DNA from 3 places in the Streptomyces sp. NPDC017993 genome. Region 3 is predicted to be linked to each of the others. Evidence: riboswitches for the same ligand, from Rfam matches in the RefSeq annotation. Region 3 holds a riboswitch; each other region holds the start of a gene.

Region 1 (6,755 bases), on a different contig from region 3:
GCTCCGGGGTCGGAGCCCGCGAGCGGCGGGCCCGCCCGCCGGGTCAGAACGCAGGCCGCTCCGGGTCCAGCTCCGCCACGCCCTCGGTGGGCGAGGACGCGTGCGCGAAGTGCCGGCGCGGGATCCGGCCCGCGCGGTGCGCCAGCCGGCCAGCCTCGACCGCGTGCCGCATGGCGTCCGCCATCAGCTCCGGTTCCTGGGCCCGGGTCACCGCCGACGCCAGCATCACCGCCGCGCAGCCCAGCTCCATGGCGAGCGCGGCATCGGAGGCGGTGCCGGCACCGGCGTCCAGCACGACGGGGACGCCGGCCCGCTCGGTGATCAGCTGGAAGTTGTGCGGATTGCGGATGCCCAGGCCGGAGCCGATGGGGGAGCCGAGCGGCATGATCGCGGCGCACCCCACCTCCTCCAGCTTGCGGGCCAGCACCGGATCGTCGTTGGTGTACGGCAGCACCGTGAAACCGTCGTCCACCAGCGTCTCGGCGGCGTCCAGCAGCTCGATCGGGTCGGGCAGGAGGGTGCGCTCGTCGGCGACGACCTCCAGCTTGACCCAGTCCGTGCCGAGCGCCTCCCGGGCGAGCCGGGCGGTGAGCACCGCCTCGCCCGCGGTGAAGCAGCCCGCGGTGTTCGGCAGCACCTGGATGCCGTGCCGTTCCAGCACGGACAGCACCGAGCCCTGCACGGTCGGGTCCAGGCGCCGCATGGCGACCGTCGTCAGCTCCGTACCGGAGGCGAGCAGCGCGCGCTCCAGGACGTCGAGGCTGGGCGCGCCACCCGTTCCCATGATCAGACGGGATCGGAACGCGGTCCCGGCGATGGTGAGAAGATCATCGGCCATCGGTGCGGATCAGCCTCCCTGGACCGCGGTGAGCACCTCGACGCGGTCGCCGTCGCCGAGCGGGGTGAGGGGCCAGCGGGTGCGTGGCACCACGGTCTCGTTGACCGCGGCGGCCACCCCGGCGGGCGCCTTGGACAGGGTCGCGACGAGCCGGTCCAGGGTGAGGCCGGCGGGGACGTCGCGGGATTCGCCGTTGACGGACACGGACACGGTCGGGGCGCTCATACGGGCTGCTCCTGTGGGGCGCGGGCGCTTTCCGGCCGCGAGCCGGCGGTGGCGGAGAAGCGCGCGGGGGAGAAGGGGCGGGCCTCTTCCGGGAGGCTTCCGGTGGCCAGTACCTCGGCCATCGCGTCGCCGGTGACCGGGGTCAGCAGGACCCCGTTGCGGAAGTGGCCGGTGGCCAGATGGAGGCCGGGCAGCGCGGTCGGGCCCAGCATCGGCGCGTTGTCCGGCGAGGTCGGGCGCAGCCCCGCGCAGGTCTCGACGAGCGGCAGCTCGGTGATGCCGGGGACCAGCTCGTGCGCGTCCCGCAGCAGCTCGTAGACCCCGCCGGCGGTGACGGTGGTGTCCCAGCCCAGCTCCTCGCTGGTGGCGCCGACGACCAGCTCCCCGTCCTCCCGGGGCACCAGGTAAAGGGGGCCGCCGCGGACGACCGCCCGTACGGTGCGCGACAGCAAGGGGGAGCCGCCGCGCGGTGGCTCCGGCATACGCAGCCGCAGCACCTGGCCCTTGACCGGGCGCACCGGCGGCAGCACGTCCTCGGGGACACCGGCCAGCCGCCCGCTGTAGCTGCCCCCGGCCAGCACGACCTGGCCGGCCGACAGCCGTGTGCCGTCGGCGAGCTCGGCCCCGGTCGCCCGGTCGCCGTGGACCGTCAGGCGCTCCGCCCAGCTGCGGTGGAAGGTCACCCCCGCGCGTTCGCAGGCGATCAGCAGGGCGCTCGCCAGCCGGCGCGGATCCACCTGGTGATCGCCGTCCACCCGCAGCCCGCCGCGTACGCCGGGTGCGAGCATCGGCTCCAGGCGACGGCACTCGCGCCCCGTCAGCCACTGTGAATCCAGGCCCGAGCGGGTCTGCAGGGCGTGGAGCTCGCGCAGGTGGGCGCGGTCGTCGGCGTCCAGGGCGACGGCGAGGGTGCCGCACCTGCGGTAGCCGACCTGCTGTCCGCTGGACTCCTCCAGCTCCGCCGCGAAGCGCGGATAGCGTTCCGCGGAGGCGAGGTTGAGCCCGAGCAGGGTCTGCTCGCCGTAGTGCAGCTCGGTGACGGCGGCGAGCATGCCCGCCGCGACCCGGGCCGCCCCGCCGCCGGGCGCGGGGTCGGCCACGGCGGCGCGCAGCCCGCGGCCGGCCGCCCGCCAGGCGGTGACGAGTCCGATGATGCCGCCCCCGATGACGAGGACATCGGGGTGCGTGGTCGCAGCGGCCGATGGTGTGGCAGGTGGATGCATGGGCGTCCAGCCCCTCCCTTCGCCGGCATGACCCGGATCAGGTTCGTACGGTCGGAGGCCGGCCAGCCTCCCTCTCAGCCCGGTGCGTCCGGGCTCCCGCGAGTGCGTGTACCCGTCACCCTAATACGCGTCCGCGACGCGTCGTAAGGGAGCGCCCCGGGCCGTCGGCGGGCCGGCGTTCCGGCGTGACCGCCGGTGACGCTGTGTCAGAGATCTCCTTGCGCGCTGCTGCGAGCGGCGCGACCCGCCGTCCTAGAGTGATCGCGTGAGCCAGCAGAGCAAGTCTTCCCAGGCCCCTGACCGCACGCCGCGCGTGGTGATCGTCGGCGCGGGAATCGCGGGTGTGCAGACCGCGGTCGCGCTGCGCGAACAGGGTTGGCGCGGCGCCGTCACGCTGCTCGGCGACGAGCCCCACCAGCCCTACGACCGGCCCCCGCTGTCCAAGGCGGTGCTGCTCGGCAAGGCCGACGGCTCCACCTTCGACGTCGACTTCCCCGCGCTCGGCATCGATCTGCAGCTCAGCCGGCCGGTCACCGGTCTGGTGCCGGACGCCCACGTCGTCGAGACGGCCGACGGGCCCGTCCCCTATGACTACGCCGTGATCGCCACCGGCGCCGATCCGATCCACCTGCCTGGCGGCGAATCGCAGCCCGGCGTCCATCTGCTGCGCACCCTCGACGACGCGGAGCGGCTGCGGCCGGTGCTGGCCGCCCGGCAGCGCATCGTCGTCGTCGGGGCCGGCTGGATCGGCGCCGAGTTCGCGACCGCGGCACGCGAGTCCGGCTGCGCGGTCACCGTCGTCGAGGCGTCCGACCGCCCGCTGGCCGGTGCGCTGCCCGCCGAGGTCGCCGCCCACATGACCGGCTGGTACACCGAGGCGGGAGCCGAGCTGCGCACCGGCGTACCGGTCGACTCCGTGCGGCCGGGCGCGGTCGAGCTCGCGGACGGCACGACGCTGCCCGCCGACGCGGTGGTGGTCGGGATCGGCGCCAGGCCGGCGACCGGCTGGCTGGGCGGCTCGGGAATCGAGCTGTCCCCCAAGGACGGTTCCGTGCATGCCGACGAGTGGCTGCGCACCTCCGCACCCGACGTGTACGCGGTCGGCGACTGCGCGTCGTTCCCGTCCGCCCGCTACGGCCGCCGGCTGCTGATCCACCACTGGGACAACGCCCTCCAGGGGCCGCGGACGGTCGCCGAGAACATCGCCCGCGGTGCCGCGCCGGGCCTGGCCTACGACCCGGTCCCGTACTTCTGGTCCGAGCAGTTCGGCCGTTTCGTGCAGTACGCGGGCCACCACCCGGTCGCCGACACCCTGGTCTGGCGCGGCGACCCGACCGGCGCCGCCTGGACGGTGCTGTGGCTGCGCGAGGACACCCTGGTGGCGCTGCTGGCCGTGGGGCGGCCCCGGGACCTCGCCCAGGGGCGCAAGCTCATCGAGCGCGGCGCGAAGCTGGACCGCGTCCGGGCGGCCGTCGCGTCCGTATCGCTGAAGTCGGCGGTCCGGTAGGGGGCGGGCCGGGGCGCCCGCCGGGCGCCGCGCCGCCGGCACCGGGCCCCACCGAGGGCCCGCGCGGCTCACCCACCGGTGTGCCGTGGGCCCCCGATGGCGATGCCCGGCTACCGGCTGTCAGTGCGAGGTGGCACGCTTGTCCTGTGACCGAGATTGACGCAAACATCGATGGACTCGTCCCCGCCTGGCTCACCCTCCCCGACATCGCCGAGGCGTTCGGCGTCGAGGTGACGCGCGTCCGGCAGCTGGTCAAGGAGGGCCAGCTGATCGCGGTGCGCCGCGGCGAGAACAGGGCACTGCACGTGCCGGCCGATTTCATCAAGGACGGCAAGATCATCAAGGGTCTGGTCGGGACCCTGACCCTCCTGCGCGACGACGGCTTCGCCGACGAGGAGATGCTGGAGTGGCTCTTCACGCCTGACGAGAGCCTGCCCGGCACCCCCGCGCAGGCGCTGCGCGAGAATCGCGGCACGGAGGTGAAGCGCCGCGCTCAGGCGCTCGCCGTCTGACGCACCCGGCGCGAGCGCGCGCACAACAGCAAACACACCAGCATCCGTAACCGCATCCGCATCTGAGGGGCGTACGGGCCGGACCGTCCGGCCCGTACGCCACCGACCTGGGGGAAGCCGCCCGATGGACACCGCACGACAGGCCCTGGCCGACGCCCGGCTGTATCTGTGCACGGACGCCCGCAAGCGGCAGGGCGACCTCCCGCAGTTCCTGGACGCGGTGCTGTCCTCCGGCGTGGACATCGTCCAGCTGCGCGACAAGGGCATGGAGGCGGCCGAGGAGCTCGACCACCTCGAAGTCCTCGCGGACGCCTGCCGACGGCACGGCAAGCTGCTGGCGGTCAACGACCGCGCGGACGTCGCCCACGCGAGCGGCGCCGAGGTGCTGCATCTGGGACAGGGCGACCTCCCGGTGCCCGCGGCCCGCGCCATCCTCGGCGCGGGGGTGCTCATCGGCCGCTCCACCCACGCCGAGGCCGAGGTGGACGCAGCCATCGCCGAGCCGGGCGTGGACTACTTCTGCACGGGGCCCTGCTGGCCGACGCCCACCAAGCCCGGCCGCCACGCCCCCGGCCTCGACCTGGTCCGCCACACCGCCTCGCGCGCGCCCGAACGCCCCTGGTTCGCGATCGGCGGGATCGACGCCGGCAACCTGGACGAGGTGCTGGAGGCCGGCGCGCGGCGGGTCGTGGTGGTCCGTGCGCTCACCGAGGCGGACGATCCCGCCGCGGCCGCCGCGGCGCTGGCGAAGCGGGTGCGTGCCTGGGACGCATGAGCCGCGGGCGCACCGGAGCGCGGACCATCGCTCTGCGCCCTTGATCCCGGTTCCATGGCATTTTCCGGACGCCCTGATGGCCGGGAGTTGTCCAACCAGTGGACATGAACCCGGCTTACCAGGCATAACGCCGGTGCCGGTTGGAGTGTGACCGGCCGGTGGTTAACCTGCCGGTATGGCCCTAGGTACAGCTTCCACCAGGACTGATCGCGCACGGACAGTGCGCGAGCTGCTGGCTTCCGGCAAGCAGTCATATTCGTTCGAGTTCGCCGCCCCGAAGACCGAGAAGGGCGAGCGGACCCTGTGGAACGCCATTCGCCGGATCGAGGCCGTCTCCCCGACCTTCGTCTCCGTGACGTACGGCGCCGGCGGCACCTCCCGTGACGGCACGGTGCGCGCCACCGAGCGCATCGCCACGGACACCACCCTCACCCCGGTCGCCCACCTGACCGCGGTCAACCACTCCACGGCCGACCTGCGCAACATCATCGGGCAGTACGCCGACGCGGGCATCCGCAACATGCTCGCGCTGCGCGGGGACCCGCCCGGCGACCCGATGGGCGACTGGGTGCGGCACCCCGATGGTGTGGACTACGCCGCCGACCTCGTCCAGCTGATCAAGGAGTCCGGCGACTTCTGCGTCGGCGTGGCCGCCTTCCCCGAGATGCACCCGCGCTCGAAGGACTGGGACTCCGACGTCGCCCACTTCGTCAACAAGTGCCGGGCCGGCGCGGATTTCGCCATCACGCAGATGTTCTTCTACCCGGAGGACTACTTCCGGCTGCGGGACCGCGTGGCGGCGGCGGGTTGCTCGACGCCGATCATTCCGGAGATCATGCCGGTCACCAACGTGCGCCAGATCGAGCGTTTCGCGCAGCTCAGCAACGCGGCCTTCCCGCCGGAGCTGGCCGAACGCATCCTTGCCGTCAAGGATGACCCGGCCGCTGTACGCTCCATTGGCATCGAGTACGCAACGGAGTTGTGTGCGCGCTTGATGGCCGAGGACGTTCCCGGGTTGCACTTCATTACCCTGAACCACTCCACGGCGACCCTGGAAATCTACGAGAATCTGGGACTGCACCAGCAGTCCTGATGACGGTGGCCGGAAAGCGGCGGAAGAGGGGCGTATATGGGCTGGACGGTCCTCTACATCGCATTCGGCCTCGTCGCGCTGTGGCTGCTGGGTGAGGTACTGCTCCAGTACAAGGCCCGGCTGCGCTGGCGGCTGCTCGCCTTCGCGGGCTTCCTCGGCGTGGTCCTCGGCGTCATCATCCCGTCGGTGATCGTGATCGGGTTGGGTGCCATCGCCTTCGCGGTCGGGCAGACCCAGGTCACGCTCTCCTTCCGGCGGGGCTTCTCGACCGGCTGGGCACTGGGTGGCAAACCGGGCGAGAGCCGGCGGCGCAGGGCCCGCTCCTCCGCGCCGCCGGCCGCCGAGCCGACCTTGCAGGTGTCCGACCTGGAAGCGGTGCCCCTCGCCGACGCCGCAGGGGCGGGTGCGGACGACACGGCCGTCTTTCCGGGGCAGAACGGCGCCTACGCGGGCCGGAACGGCGAGGACGTCTACCAGGACCAGAACGTCTTCGTGGGCTCGTACGGCGACGACACCCTCAACGGCCCCCTGACGCAGGAGACTTACGCCGGCGACGGGTTCTACAACGCGGGCGACGGCTAC
Region 2 (6,755 bases), on a different contig from region 3:
TCACCAAGATCAAGAGCCCCGACTACAAGGACATCTCGATCTATCAGACCGTCGTCGACAGCGAGAGCTCGAAGATGGTCAAGGTCGACAAGTTCACCATCCCCGCCAAGGGCGAGTTCGCGCTCGTACCGGGCAAGTACCACATCATGTTCCAGAAGCCGACTCACCTGATCACCCCGGGCGACAACGCCCGCGTCATCTTCTTCCTGAGCGACGGCAAGGTCTTCAAAATGCGGATGCCCGTCCGTACCTCCCCCGAGCTGTACTGACCCGCCGACGCCACCAGGAGACCCCAACATGACCGCATACCACCTCGACCTCGGCAACAACCACGCCGAAGCGCTCGACTCCGTCACCAAGCTCACCCTCATCAACAACGACCTCGATATCGACGCCTTCCTCACCTCCAACCCCAACGCCCCCGTACCCCTGTGGGGCAACGTGGTCCTCACCCGCGGCGACGTCCGCCACCCGGCCACCACCACCTGGGTCGAGGACGTCGAGAACACCGACACCCACCAGGACGTCGTCCTCATCGCCGGAGACCCCGCCAACCCCGCCTCCCGCCGCATCCGCCTCACCGACGCCTGGGCCAGCGCCAGTTACCACCTCGACGAGGACGACGACCCCGACGCCTTCCTCATCAGCTTCGCCGACATCACGATCGAGAAGTAACAGCGCAGCGGACCAAGTGTCCGCAGAAGGACCCGGCCAGACGGGCACGTGGCGCGGTGGCCGCCGTCGTTCTCTCGATCACGGTGAGAAGGGGCCTGCCTCCTCACTCAGGCGTCCCCGAGCACATATGCCCGGGGACGCTGAGACGTCAGAAGATCAGTCAGCAATAGGCAGGTAGACCCTGTTGCCCGATGCCGCGAACTCCTTCGACTTGGCGAGCATCCCCGCTTGAACCTCATCATCGCTGGTCACAGCGAGATCAGGGGCAAATTGCTCTGTGATGCTTCTACTAATCTTCATGGAGCAGAACTTCGGGCCGCACATCGAGCAGAAGTGGGCCGTCTTCGCCGGCTCCGCGGGCAGCGTCTGGTCGTGGAAGGACCGGGCGGTGTCCGGGTCGAGGGCCAGGTTGAACTGGTCCTCCCAGCGGAATTCGAAGCGGGCGTCGGACAGCGCGTCGTCCCATTCCTGGGCGCCGGGGTGGCCCTTGGCGAGGTCCGCCGCGTGAGCCGCGATCTTGTAGGTGATGACGCCGGTCTTGACGTCGTCGCGGTCCGGTAGGCCCAGGTGCTCCTTGGGCGTGACGTAGCAGAGCATCGCGGTGCCCCACCAGGCGATCATCGCGGCGCCGATACCGGAGGTGATGTGGTCGTAGGCAGGCGCGATGTCGGTGGTCAGCGGGCCGAGCGTGTAGAACGGCGCCTCTTCGCAGATCTCCTGCTGGAGGTCGATGTTCTCCTTGATCTTGTGCATCGGGACGTGTCCCGGGCCTTCGATCATCGTCTGGACGCCGTGCCGCTTGGCGATGGTGTTCAGCTCGCCGAGGGTGCGCAGCTCGGCGAACTGCGCCTCGTCGTTGGCGTCCGCGATGGAGCCGGGACGCAGGCCGTCACCGAGGGAGTAGGTGACGTCGTAGGAGGCGAGGATCTCGCAGAGTTCCTCGAAGTGGGTGTAGAGGAAGGACTCCTGGTGGTGCGCCAGGCACCAGGCGGCCATGATCGATCCGCCGCGCGAGACGATGCCGGTCTTGCGGCGGGCCGTGAGGGGCACGTAACGGAGCAGCACACCGGCATGCACCGTCATGTAGTCGACGCCCTGTTCGGCCTGCTCGATGACGGTGTCCTTGTAGATCTCCCAGGTCAGCTCCTCGGCCTTGCCGTCGACCTTCTCCAGTGCCTGGTAGAGGGGAACGGTGCCGATGGGGACGGGGGAGTTGCGCAGCACCCACTCGCGGGTGGTGTGGATGTTGCGGCCGGTGGACAGGTCCATGACCGTGTCGGCGCCCCACTTGGTAGCCCAGGTCATCTTGTCCACCTCCTCCTCGATCGAGGAGGTGACGGCGGAGTTGCCGATGTTGGCGTTCACCTTCACCAGGAAGTTCTTGCCGATGATCATCGGCTCGATCTCCGGGTGGTTGATGTTGACCGGCAGCACCGCACGGCCGGCCGCGATCTCGTCGCGGACGAACTCCGGCGTGACGTTCTCGCGGACGGCGACGTACTCCATCTCCGCGGTGATCTCGCCGCGCTGCGCGTACGCGAGCTGGGTGACCGCCGCGCCGTCCCGGCCGCGGCGCGGCTGCCGGGGCCGGCCGGGGAAGACCGCGTCGAGGTTCTTGAGGCCGCCGCGCGGCGAGGTGTGCTTGAGGCCGTCGTCCTCGGGCCGCAGCGGACGGCCCGCGTACTCCTCGGTGTCACCGCGGGCGATGATCCAGTTCTCCCGCAGCGGCGCGAGGCCGCGTCGGACGTCGGTTTCGATATTGGGGTCGGTGTACGGCCCTGACGTGTCGTAGAGCGTCACGTCCTTGCCGTTGGTGAGGTGCACCTTCCGGACCGGGACCCGAAGGTCGGGCCGCGAACCGGAGACATAGCCCTTGTGCCAGCCGATCGTCGGCTCGGCGCCGTCGCCGGAAAGGCCACCGGCACCGTTTTCGGGCGTGCGTGCATCCTGCAGAGTCATGTAGACCCAACTCCCTACGCCGGCATTACCCGGTAACAGGTTCGGCGGTCGACGCAGCGATCTTCCGTGGGTTGCGTCCCGGCGTCTGCCGGACGTCCCGCGGAGGTCAGCGCCCTCTCAGCCCGGTGCTCCGAGCTCCCGCGATTGCAAAGTGCCACCACGGTAGCGGCCGATGTGGCGTGGTGGCCAGGGGGCCCCTGCGTTCTTGCGATGATCGGGCGGTGAGCAGCCAGGAGCCCCATACGCATAGCCACGCGCACGGCCACGCGCCTGCCGCGCCCGTATCCCGCCATCTGCGGAAGGTCATCGCGGCCGTTCTGATCCCGTTCGCCGCCGCGGTGGTCGTCGGTCTGGCCGTGCTCTGGCCGGGCGGCGCACCGGCGCACAAGCCGTCCGGTGTGGGCTTCGACCAGCCCACGGAGCAGGCGACGGTGCTCAAGGTGGACAAGGTGAACTGCGCCGATGTCAACGCCGAGCAGCAGCCGCAGCCCACGCCACCGCCGGGGCAGCAACCGGGCGGAGGATCGACGACCGGCAAGGACTGCGACCAGGTGACGATCAAGGTCACCACCGGCGAGAACGCCGGGCGGACCTTCCAGACGGTGGTGACGCCGGACGCCTCGCGGCACTACACGACCGGGCAGGACGTGGTGGTCGCGTACTCCCCCAACGCGCCCAAGGACCTGCAGTACTCGGTCAGCGACGTCGACCGGAGCTTCCCGATGTGGGTGCTGGCCGGGATCTTCGCGCTCGCGGTGGTGGCCGTGGGACGCCTGCGCGGAGTGCTCGCGCTGGTGGCGCTGCTGGCGAGCTTCGGCGTGCTGACGCTGTTCATCCTCCCGGCCATCCTGCAGGGCTCCAATCCGCTGGTGGTGGCGGTGGTCGGGGGCAGCGCGATCATGCTGATCGCGCTGTACATGTGCCATGGGCTGACGGCCAGAACATCGGTGGCAGTGCTCGGGACGCTCGCCTCACTGCTGCTGATCGGCCTGCTCGGGTCGGTGTTCATCGGCTGGGCACTGCTGACCGGCAACACCGACGACACCACCGGACTGGTGCACGGCCTGTACCCGGACATCGAGATCCGGGGCCTGCTGCTGGCGGGGATCATCATTGGTTCGCTGGGTGTGCTCGACGATGTGACGGTGACCCAGACCGCCGCGGTCTGGGAGCTGAAGGAGGCGAATCCGTCGGCGGGTTGGCGCACGCTCTACAGCGCGGCGATGCGCATCGGACGGGATCACATCGCGTCCGTCGTCAACACCCTGGTGCTGGCCTACGCGGGCGCCGCCTTGCCTTTGCTTTTGCTGTTCTCGATCGCACAGAGCGACGTGGGGACCGTCGCCACGAGCGAGGTGGTGGCGGAGGAGATCGTGCGCACGCTGGTAGGCAGCATCGGGCTGGTCGCCTCGGTGCCGCTGACGACGCTGCTCGCGGCGATGGTCGTCTCCGCGGACCGCAAGGGGCACAGCGCGGCAGCACCGGGCGCCGAACCGGATGCCGGCTCCTCCGCGCCAGGGGCTGCCGACGGCTTCGGGGCGCGGCAGAGCGCCGCGCGGGGCCGGTCCGGACGGCGCGGGTCGCGGGGCAGGCGACGAAAGCAGTGAGAGGGCCGGCACGGCCCGGTCGCCGGGGAAGTGCGGTCGGCGTGGTCGGCGGGGCATGACCGACTGGGCCGGCCCTTCGGGGGTCAGCCGGCCGGCGCCTCCGTGAGGATCCGGTCCAGTACGGCCTCCAGCGTGTCGAAGACCTCTTCCTTGCCGAGCGGTACCAGCCGGTCCGTGCGGTCCAGGAAGGCGACCAGCGGGGGCGCGCTGACCCGGAACAGAGCCTTCTCGGCGCCGACCTGGAGACTGATGAAGATGTCGCTGAGGTGCTCCGCGGAGGACGGTTCGATGCGCACATCGCCCTCACCGGACGGCCGGCTCAGCCCGTCCAGAAGCAGTTCGCGGCTGAAAGCCCATGTCACGGGCACATCGCCGGGGAGATCGAAGGTGAGCCGGACGGCGTACGGATCGGCGCTGTCGAAGTCCAGCTCCACCGGGATCCGGAACGCGAGCTCCTCCGAGACGAGGAAGCTCATGATCACTTCTGCCTGAACTGTGTCGGTCATCAACCACTGCCCCGCACTTGATCGGAGATGGCCGGGAATCGTCCCCCGAAGCCCTATTGACGCCATCGTCTGTCACGTGCAAGCAGATCACAAGGAGTGAGTTTTCAGATACTGATAGAGAAGGCGAGTGTCGTTAGTGTCGCCTCCGCCATTTTCCGTAGTCGGTTCGTCACGTTACGCAATCGATGCAGCTCGGCCACGGGAAGGGAAACAGCCAAGGCGGCAGCGGCAGCGCCGACCTGGATGGGGATCGCCGCGCAGACGGTGCCCAGGGCATATTCCTGATGCTCGAAAGCGACTTGGCCGCGACGCACCGTATGCAAACGGTGCAGCAGATCGTCCTCTGATCGCACGGAAAATGGCGTTATCGACTGCACCGGATATCGGGACAAATGCTCCTTCCGGGAGTTTTCGTCCAACTGCGCGAGCAGGCACTGGCCGATCGCATGTGCGTGTGCGGTGGTGCGGAAGTCCACCCACTCCTCAACCGGCGGCCGGCCCGGCTCATCGGTCACCGCCACGACCTCCACTTCACCCTCGCGGTAGACGGCGAAGTAGACGGCGGCGCCCAATTCCCGTCCGGCGAGGGCCAGCGCCTCGGCGATATGGGCGCGCTGCCGGCGCCGGGCACCGACCTGGCCGATGGCCTCGGCCGCCTCCCCGAACACGAAGACGCCGTTCTCGCGGCGCAGATATCCCTCGTGGGTCAGGGTCCGCAGCAGGTGATAGGTCGTCGGGAGGGGAAGCCCGATCTCCCGGGCGAGTTGCTTTGCGGGCGCTCCGTCGGGGTGCGCGCCCACGGCCTCCAGTAGACGGAGTGCGCGCTGCACCGATCCGATCAGCGTGGGGTGAGAAGCGGATTCGCCGTTCACAATTGCCAACGCCAGCCCCCAGGTTCTGTCCCCATGGGGCACGGAGCCCCGTCGCGGGACCCTCTCCCGCGCCGCGCGCGTCTCCCAGCGCCCCGTCGGCGACGCCCCTTCGGCCGCCGCTCCCGGTATTTTCCGGAACTTCACCGTCCGGAAGACGCCTGCGCTTCGCACTCTAGCCGGGCCGATCGGAGCCGTACGCCAAATGGCTTGCGAGTTAACTCGCCTGGCGCACTTGTTGACCGTCCGTGACACGACGGAGCGGTGCAGGGTCGCCTCGTGAACGGCGAAGGACATCGGGGGAAAACGCGGAACGCCCCACTCCGGGTGACGGGTTGGGGCGTTCGGTGAGGACGTGGGGGCGCCGTTGGTGAGGGCGCGGGCCGTGGTGAGGGCGGCCCGTGGGGGGCAGGCGTGCCTGGGGCGGGCGGCGCCTATCGGAACGGGCGCGGCCTGTGCTGCGGGTCGGACGAGGGCTCTACCACTCGCTCTTCGACGAGGACGAGGAGGACGAGGAGGACGAGCCGCTGAATCGGCGTACGAGGTAGATGACTCCGGCGATCAGCGCTGCCGCGATCAGGACCTTGAACAGCAGGCCGATCAGGAAGCCGACCGCGGAGGCGATCAGTCCGCCGAAGACGACGATGAGGATGACGGGCACCACGACCCAGGTGACCCACCACGGAAGCCCTGCGAATATCCCCTTACCAGCCACTGCTCTGCCCTGCTTTCTGTCTGTCTCGTCGACCTGTCGCGTCGATCTGTCGCCTGGATGGCACCGTTCACGTACCGCGCGTCCGCCGCGTCGCGTCTCCGGTTCCCCCTTCACCGTCGATGCTAGGGCGCCGCCCGCCGCTGTGGGGGCCTCGCAGCCCCGGCCCGTCCCTGACCCTTCCCCTACGGGTCGTGGGGCCCGGCCCTCAGCTCTCGGGCGGAGAGAAGACCACCATCACCCGGAGGTCCTCGCTGATGTGGTGGAACTTGTGGGCCACCCCGGCCGGCACGTAGACCACGCTGCCGCGCGCCACCGACTGCGTCTCCATCCCGACCGTGATCGCCGCCCGGCCGCTGACCACGAGGTACACCTCGTCCTGGGCGTGCGGCTGCTGCGGGTCCGTGCTGCCGGCGTCCAGCGCGTA
Region 3 (6,755 bases):
CGGTCCGTACGACCACCGCGTAGTTGAAGAAGACGTGCGCCAGCAGGATCGCCCACACCGAGGTGTCCAGCCGTACGCCCCACAGGTCGTCCAGCAGGCCGCCGCGCCCGACCAGGGCGAGGAAGGCCGAGCCGACGACCACGGTCGGCAGCACGAACGGCACCATCACGACGGCCCGCAGCAGCTGTTTGCCGGGGAAGTCGAAGCGCGCGAAGACATACGCGCCGGGCAGCGCGATCAGCAGCGTCAGCGCGGTGGAGGCGGCCGCCTGCCAGACGGTGAACCACAGGACGTGCAGCAGGTCCGGATCGCCGAGCACCTCACCGATCCGGGAGAGCTGCCACTGCCCGCCGTCCTTCAGCCCCCGTCCGACGATCGAGACGACGGGGTAGGCGAAGAACAGCGCGAAGAAGGCGAGCGGCAGGGCCATCAGGCCGAGCCGCACCGCCGTTCCCCGCGCGGTGTTCCCGCGCCGGCCACGGGCTACTTCAGTACGAGCGAGGACCACTGCTTGATCCACTGTTCGCGGTTCTCGGTGATCTTCTCCGGGGCGAGCGTCGCCGGCTTGTCGATCGTCGCGCCGTACTTGGTGAACAGCTCCGGCAGCTCGGCGTCCTTGCGGGCCGGGTTGACGAACATCTGCAGCGGCACGTCCTCCTGGAACTGCTTGCTCAGCAGGAAGTCCAGCAGCGCCTTGCCGCCCTTCTCGTTCTTCGCACCCTTGAGCAGGCCGCCGAATTCGACCTGGCGGAAGCAGGTGCCGGTCGCGACGCCGGTCGGCGCCTGCTCGGGCTGCGGCTTCTTGCCGAGGACCTCGGCCGGCGGGCTGGACGCGTAGGAGACCACCAGCGGCTTGTCGCCCTTGCCCTTGGCGGCGGCCGAGCCCGTGAACCGCTCGTAGTACGCCTGCTCCCAGCCGTCGACGACCTCGACGCCGTTGGCCTTGAGCTTCTTCCAGTAGTCCTGCCAGCCGTCGGCGCCGTACTTCGCGATGGTGCCGAGCTGGAAGGCGAGGCCCGGCGAGGACGTCGCGGCGTTCTCCGTCAGGAGCAGCCCCTTGTACTCGGGCTTGATCAGATCGTCGAAGCTCTTCGGCGGCGCGATCTTGTGCTTCTCGAAGTAGGCGCGGTCGTAGTTGACGCAGATGTCGCCGTAGTCGAGGGGGGTGACGCGGTGCTCGGCCTTGTCGAGCTGGAGCTCGCCCGGGACGCTGTCCAGGCCCTTGGCCTTGTACGGGCTGAAGATGCCCTCGTCCAGGCCACGCGAGAGCAGGGTGTTGTCGATGCCGAAGAACACATCGCCCTGCGGGTTGTCCTTGGACAGGATCGCCTGGTTGACGGCCTTCCCGGCATCGCCGCCCTTGAGCATCTTGACCTTGTAGCCGCTCTCCTTCTCGAACGCGGCGAGCACCGACTTCGACACGTTGAAGGAGTCGTGGCTGACGAGCGTCACGGTCTTGGCGTCCGCGGCGCTCCCGCTGCCGCCGTCCGAGCCGCCGCATCCGGCGAGGACGGTCATACCGACCGCGGCGGCGAGCGCGGTCGCGATGACCTTGCTGGTGGTGCTCACTGATTTCCTCCTGGCTGGCCAGGAAGAGACGCGGCCCCGCCCGGAGCCCACCGCAGAAGACGTCGCAGGACGTACGGCGGACGGACCGGGGCGGGGCGCAACAGCATGAGTGACGACCGAACTTCCTACCCGGAATGACCCGGGCGAGGTTCAAGGGTCTGCGGGCACCGTATGACTACGACGCGACCGCACTCTCAGCGCTGTGGCGCTCCCCTGTCGGAATGTGCATTTGTTCGATCACACGGTACCAGCGAGCGGTCAGCGTTCCGAGGCCGCGAGCTGTCCGCAGGCCCCGTCGATCTCCTGACCACGGGTGTCCCGCACGGTCACCGGGACGCCGTGCGCCTCGATGGCCTGGACGAACGCCCGCTCGTCCTCGGGCCGCGAGGCGGTCCACTTCGAGCCGGGCGTCGGGTTCAGCGGGATCAGGTTGACATGGACGCGCTTGCCCTTGAGCAGCCGTCCCAGCAGGTCACCGCGCCACGCCTGGTCATTGATGTCCCGGATCAGCGCGTACTCGATGGAGATACGACGCCCGGACTTCTCCGCGTACTCCCAGGCCGCGTCCAGCACCTCGCGGACCTTCCAGCGGGTGTTGACGGGCACCAGCTCGTCCCGCAGCTCGTCGTCCGGGGCGTGCAGCGACACCGCGAGCCGGCACTTGAACCCCTCGTCGGCGAACCGCAGCATCGCCGGCACCAGGCCGACGGTGGAAACGGTGATACCCCGCTGGGACAGGCCCAGCCCGTCCGGCTCGGGGTCCGTCAGCCGCCGGACGGCGCCGACCACCCGCTTGTAGTTGGCCAGCGGCTCGCCCATCCCCATGAAGACGATGTTCGACAGCCGCGCCGGCCCGCCCGGCACCTCGCCGTCCCGCAGCGCCCGCATCCCGTCGACGATCTGGTGCACGATCTCGGCGGTCGAGAGGTTGCGGTCCAGCCCCGCCTGGCCGGTGGCGCAGAACGGGCAGTTCATGCCGCAGCCGGCCTGCGAGGAGATGCACATGGTGACCCGGTCCGGGTAGCGCATCAGCACGGACTCGACGAGCGTGCCGTCGTGCAGCTTCCACAGCGTCTTGCGGGTGGTGTCGTCGTCGCACGAGATGTGCCGCACCACGTTCATCAGGTCGGGCAGCAGCTCGGCCGCCAGCTTCTCGCGCGCCGCCGCCGGAATGTCGGTCCACTGCGCCGGGTCGTGCGCATAACGGGCGAAGTAGTGCTGCGACAGCTGCTTGGCGCGAAACGGCTTCTCACCGATCGCGGCAACCGCCTCACGGCGCTCGACAGGTTCAAGATCGGCAAGGTGCCGCGGCGGCTTCTTGGCCCCGCGCGGCGCGACAAAGGTGAGTTCTCCGGGTGCAGGCATGGTCCGTCCAGTGTGGCAGATCGTCTCGCTCCGGCCCGGGCCGGAGCGAGGTGGGTCCGGTCACCCCGTGAGGCCCTCTGCCGCCGGTGGCCGACCTCGCACGGCCCAGGGACGGCCCGGGACGCCATCCGTCGCCGTGAGGTGCTGCTGCCGCCCCCAGGGCCTCGGCCGCCGCGGATCACCTCTCGTGAGGCAGTGGGACGACGGGGGAAGTCGCCCTAGCCTCTCGATCATGCGCATCAATGAGATCGAACCGTGGCTCCGCAAGCATGGTGCGGAGGTACAGCCCACGTTTCTGCCCACTCAGTTCCATGCGTACCTCAGCACGCTGCCATGGGCAGGTAGTGGCATCGACTGGCGAGACCTGCCACACCGCTCACTGGGACTGGACGACGTCTCGGACGAAGCCGTAGTGGACTGGGCTCGCCGGACACCCATCGCTCTGCACAGCCACTCGCTGATCATCGACTCCGCCTCCGAGCCCGGCGTGCTGTGCCGCTTCGAGGACGCCATGCGGGATTTCGAGCTGCTGTCGAACCGCCCCGAGCTCTACATCTGCGGCGTCGATCGGGTGGACGGCGAGGTACAGCCGGCCTTCGACCACTTCATCGAGCGGCGTTCCTTCATGACCCTCATTGCTCGAATCTGAGACCAGCCGCAGCAGCGATGGGATGTACTGCTGCCTTGCGACAGGCAGGAACCCGAAGACACCTACCGGTTGGGCTAGCCCGCCCTCTTGGCCTGAACGTCTGCGGCTGTCAGGGCCTGGCCACCGACTGCCCATTCGCCGCTGGGTGTTTCGGTGATCGCGACATGCGTCACCGGTCGCATTGCCTCGCCTTCGATGGCGATCAACGCCTCGGAGACATCTTTGACCATCTTCTGCTTCTCTTCGGGCGTGAACACTCCCGCGATCACCTTGATGTCGATGAATGGCATCGCATGCCTCCCACGTGATGGTGAGATCGAGCCGTCGTGTCGCTTTGGGTACCAGGGCCGAATGCAGTGTGGGCTCGTGTCCCCTCTTCGGGGAGCAGGGCGCCACGAGCCGCACAGCTTTCTCGTGGCCTGCCGCAACAGCACTCGTGGACGGCGCCCGACCCTCGTCCGGCGGGGCCGGTTAACCGTGATCAGCGAGGCTGATGCCTACCGCTGCTATCAGCGCTGCGGCGCTTGCATTCCTCTACAAGTGTCGCAGATTGACGCCCGTGACGGGCAGCAGCTCAGTTCCGCTGGGGCCCTTGTTGGGCGGCCATTGGTCAGCCTCGGACAATCCGAAGACGACCTACACACAACCGGTTGAGCCACCGCTCCAGAAGCCGAACTTCTCTGGCAGATGCACCCGCTGCTTTCCCCACCAACGCCCCCGCCGAATCACTTGAAAAATCAACTTGACTTCCCAAACCGGGAACTCGATAAGTCAACCATTCATGTTCGCTGGCAGGCCCTCAGCGAAGGGGAATTCTGTGCGTGTGATCCGTGTCGGGATCTCGTCCGCCTCGATCCTGATGACCTCGCGGTGGGGCCGGACTCGTTTCGTGGTTCAAGCGGAGTGGGTCGGGGAGACGGTTCGGGCCGGTTGAGTGGACCACGTGCCGGGAGTTGAGCCCGGCCAGGAGTGTGGTCGCGTTCGGGGTCGAGCACCGTGGAGCGCTGTTTCCTGCGGAGATGTTCGCCGACATGCATCCGCCCCGCGAACGAGCGTCCGTCCGTGCCTCCACAGGTCGTCCGACCTACAGGCAGCTATCCCGCCCCCGCCCGAAGCAGGGCCCGGCGCGGAAGACACACCCCGCCCGCAACCACGAGAAACCGCCCGGCGGAATCGCTCGGGCGGTCTCTTCCTGCTCTGTCCTGCTGTTTCCAGCTGCTTTCCGGTTGTCTGCCCGTCCCGTCAGCCGGAGCCCACGAAGATGACGAACAGGAGCCAGACGACCGGGGCGGTCGGCAGCAGGGAGTCGAGGCGGTCCATGATGCCGCCGTGGCCGGGCAGCAGGGTGCCCATGTCCTTGATCCCCAGGTCGCGCTTGATCATGGATTCACCGAGATCGCCGAGGGTGGCGCTGGCCGCGACCGCGAGGCCGAGCAGCAGGCCCTGCCACCAGGCACCGTCGTTGATCAGGAACTCCATGCACAGCGCGCCGGCGACCATCGCGAACGCCACCGCGCCCAGGAGTCCCTCGCGGGTCTTGCCGGGGCTGATGCGCGGCGCGAGCTTGTTCTTGCCGAAGCGCCAGCCGACCGCGTACGCGCCGGTGTCGCTGACGACCGTCAGCAGCAGGAACGTCAGCACCCGCTGCGGGCCGTCGTCCTCGGCGGCGAGCATCAGGGCCACGAACGTCGCGAGGAACGGCACGTAGAACGCCGCGAAGATTCCGGCGGTGACGTCCCGCAGGTAGTTCTCGGGCGCGTCCGTCATCCGCCAGACGAGGACGGCCAGCGCGGTGAGCGCCATCGCCACCCACGCACCCTCGGCACCCCGCACATACCCGGCGATGATCATGGCGGTGCCGCCGACCGCGAGCGGCACCAGCGGTACGCGGATGTCCTTGCGCTCGGCCAGCCGCGAGGTCAGCTCCCACAGGCCCACGACAACGGCGATCGCTATCACGCCGATGAACAGGGGCTTGTAGAAGAAGAGGGAGGCAGCGATGACCACACCGAGGCCGACGCCGACCCCTATCGCGGCCCGCAGATTACGGCCCGCGCTCTTCTTCTGCGGCTTCTCTCGGTTCTGCGGGCTCTCGGGCCCGGAAGGACCGGGGAAAGAGGTGGGCATGGGCTCCTGCGGCTTTTCGTCGCGGAACAGGGGGCCGCTCAGCCGAGCAGCCCCCCGGTCGTCCCGGTGCTCCCGGTCGTCCCGGATGTCCCGGGGGTCCCGGTCGTCGTCCTGGTGTCCGCCTGCGTCGGGCACGATGGGCATGGGCCGAGTCTGCGCCGCGTCGCCCGCGTCGTGCACGGGACCCGCCGGGGCGGGGGGCGCCGCCCCGCGCAGTGCGGCGGCCGGGCCCTGATCGGGTGGTCCCCAGCGACCGGCGCCGGGCGGGGTCCCCCAGGATGACTCGTTCATCAGACCTCGAGGAGCTCGGATTCCTTGTGCTTGAGCAGCTCGTCCACCTGCGCGACGTACTTCGCGGTGGTGTCGTCGAGCTCCTTCTCCGCGCGGCGCACCTCGTCCTCGCCGGACTCCTTGTCCTTGACGAGCTTGTCGAGGGTTTCCTTGGCCTTGCGGCGCACGCTGCGGATCGAGATCTTCGCGTCCTCGCCCTTGGTCTTGGCGACCTTGATGTACTCCCGGCGACGCTCCTCGGTGAGTTCGGGGAACGTCACACGGATGATGTTGCCGTCGTTGCTCGGGTTGACGCCGAGGTCGGAGTCGCGGATGGCCTGCTCGATGTTGCGCATCGCGCTCTTGTCGAACGGGGTCACCACGGCCATCCGCGGTTCGGGAACCGAGAACGACGCCAACTGGTTGATCGGCGTCAAGGCGCCGTAGTAGTCCGCCACGATCTTGTTGAACATCGCCGGGTGCGCACGCCCGGTGCGGATCGCGGCGAAGTCCTCCTTGGCGACCACGACGGCCTTCTCCATCTTCTCCTCGGCCTCGAGGAGGATCTCTTCGATCACCACTTGCTCCTGGTCTTGTCGGTAAGAAGCAGAGCCTCGCCCCTGCCGCGCGTCTTCTCCTGCACGGTGTCCGACCGGCAGGCGGTTGTCCATCCCCGAACCGGGGTCTTCCCCCGGCCGGGAGTTGCCGCCCGTACAGGCCGATGCCCGTACGGAATCACGGCAGTTGGGGCCGTCAGGCCCGGGTGCCCTGATCG

The links. Region 3 has a riboswitch for thiamine pyrophosphate ahead of ACH4FH_RS19915 (thiamine ABC transporter substrate binding subunit). Riboswitches for the same ligand answer to the same signal wherever they lie in the genome.
Region 1: linked by a shared signal. The riboswitch ahead of thiO (glycine oxidase ThiO) and the one ahead of ACH4FH_RS19915 (thiamine ABC transporter substrate binding subunit) in region 3 are both predicted to bind thiamine pyrophosphate.
Region 2: linked by a shared signal. The riboswitch ahead of thiC (phosphomethylpyrimidine synthase ThiC) and the one ahead of ACH4FH_RS19915 (thiamine ABC transporter substrate binding subunit) in region 3 are both predicted to bind thiamine pyrophosphate.

What each region holds. Positions count from the first base shown of each region.
Region 1 covers NZ_JBIRGO010000007.1:45,584-52,338, forward strand. Annotated here, with positions in the region: gene ACH4FH_RS14355 (thiazole synthase) at 44-838, opposite strand; gene thiS (sulfur carrier protein ThiS) at 848-1,063, opposite strand; gene thiO (glycine oxidase ThiO) at 1,060-2,286, opposite strand; TPP riboswitch at 2,284-2,396, opposite strand; gene ACH4FH_RS14370 (NAD(P)/FAD-dependent oxidoreductase) at 2,552-3,793, shown strand; gene ACH4FH_RS14375 (Rv2175c family DNA-binding protein) at 3,940-4,305, shown strand; gene thiE (thiamine phosphate synthase) at 4,430-5,080, shown strand; gene metF (methylenetetrahydrofolate reductase [NAD(P)H]) at 5,256-6,173, shown strand; gene ACH4FH_RS14390 (hypothetical protein) at 6,210-6,755, shown strand, end outside.
Region 2 covers NZ_JBIRGO010000002.1:194,846-201,600, forward strand. Annotated here, with positions in the region: gene ACH4FH_RS03910 (copper chaperone PCu(A)C) at 1-269, shown strand, start outside; gene ACH4FH_RS03915 (hypothetical protein) at 298-675, shown strand; gene thiC (phosphomethylpyrimidine synthase ThiC) at 832-2,634, opposite strand; TPP riboswitch at 2,629-2,786, opposite strand; gene ACH4FH_RS03925 (YibE/F family protein) at 2,856-4,241, shown strand; gene ACH4FH_RS03930 (SsgA family sporulation/cell division regulator) at 4,325-4,747, opposite strand; gene ACH4FH_RS03935 (IclR family transcriptional regulator) at 4,852-5,622, opposite strand; gene ACH4FH_RS03940 (DUF5326 family protein) at 6,095-6,331, opposite strand; gene ACH4FH_RS03945 (cupin domain-containing protein) at 6,537-6,755, opposite strand, start outside.
Region 3 covers NZ_JBIRGO010000010.1:98,285-105,039, forward strand. Annotated here, with positions in the region: gene ACH4FH_RS19910 (ABC transporter permease) at 1-445, opposite strand, end outside; gene ACH4FH_RS19915 (thiamine ABC transporter substrate binding subunit) at 484-1,569, opposite strand; TPP riboswitch at 1,674-1,794, opposite strand; gene rlmN (23S rRNA (adenine(2503)-C(2))-methyltransferase RlmN) at 1,828-2,934, opposite strand; gene ACH4FH_RS19925 (hypothetical protein) at 3,167-3,583, shown strand; gene ACH4FH_RS19930 (4-oxalocrotonate tautomerase family protein) at 3,658-3,873, opposite strand; gene ACH4FH_RS19935 (phosphatidate cytidylyltransferase) at 4,826-6,001, opposite strand; gene frr (ribosome recycling factor) at 6,001-6,558, opposite strand; gene pyrH (UMP kinase) at 6,734-6,755, opposite strand, start outside.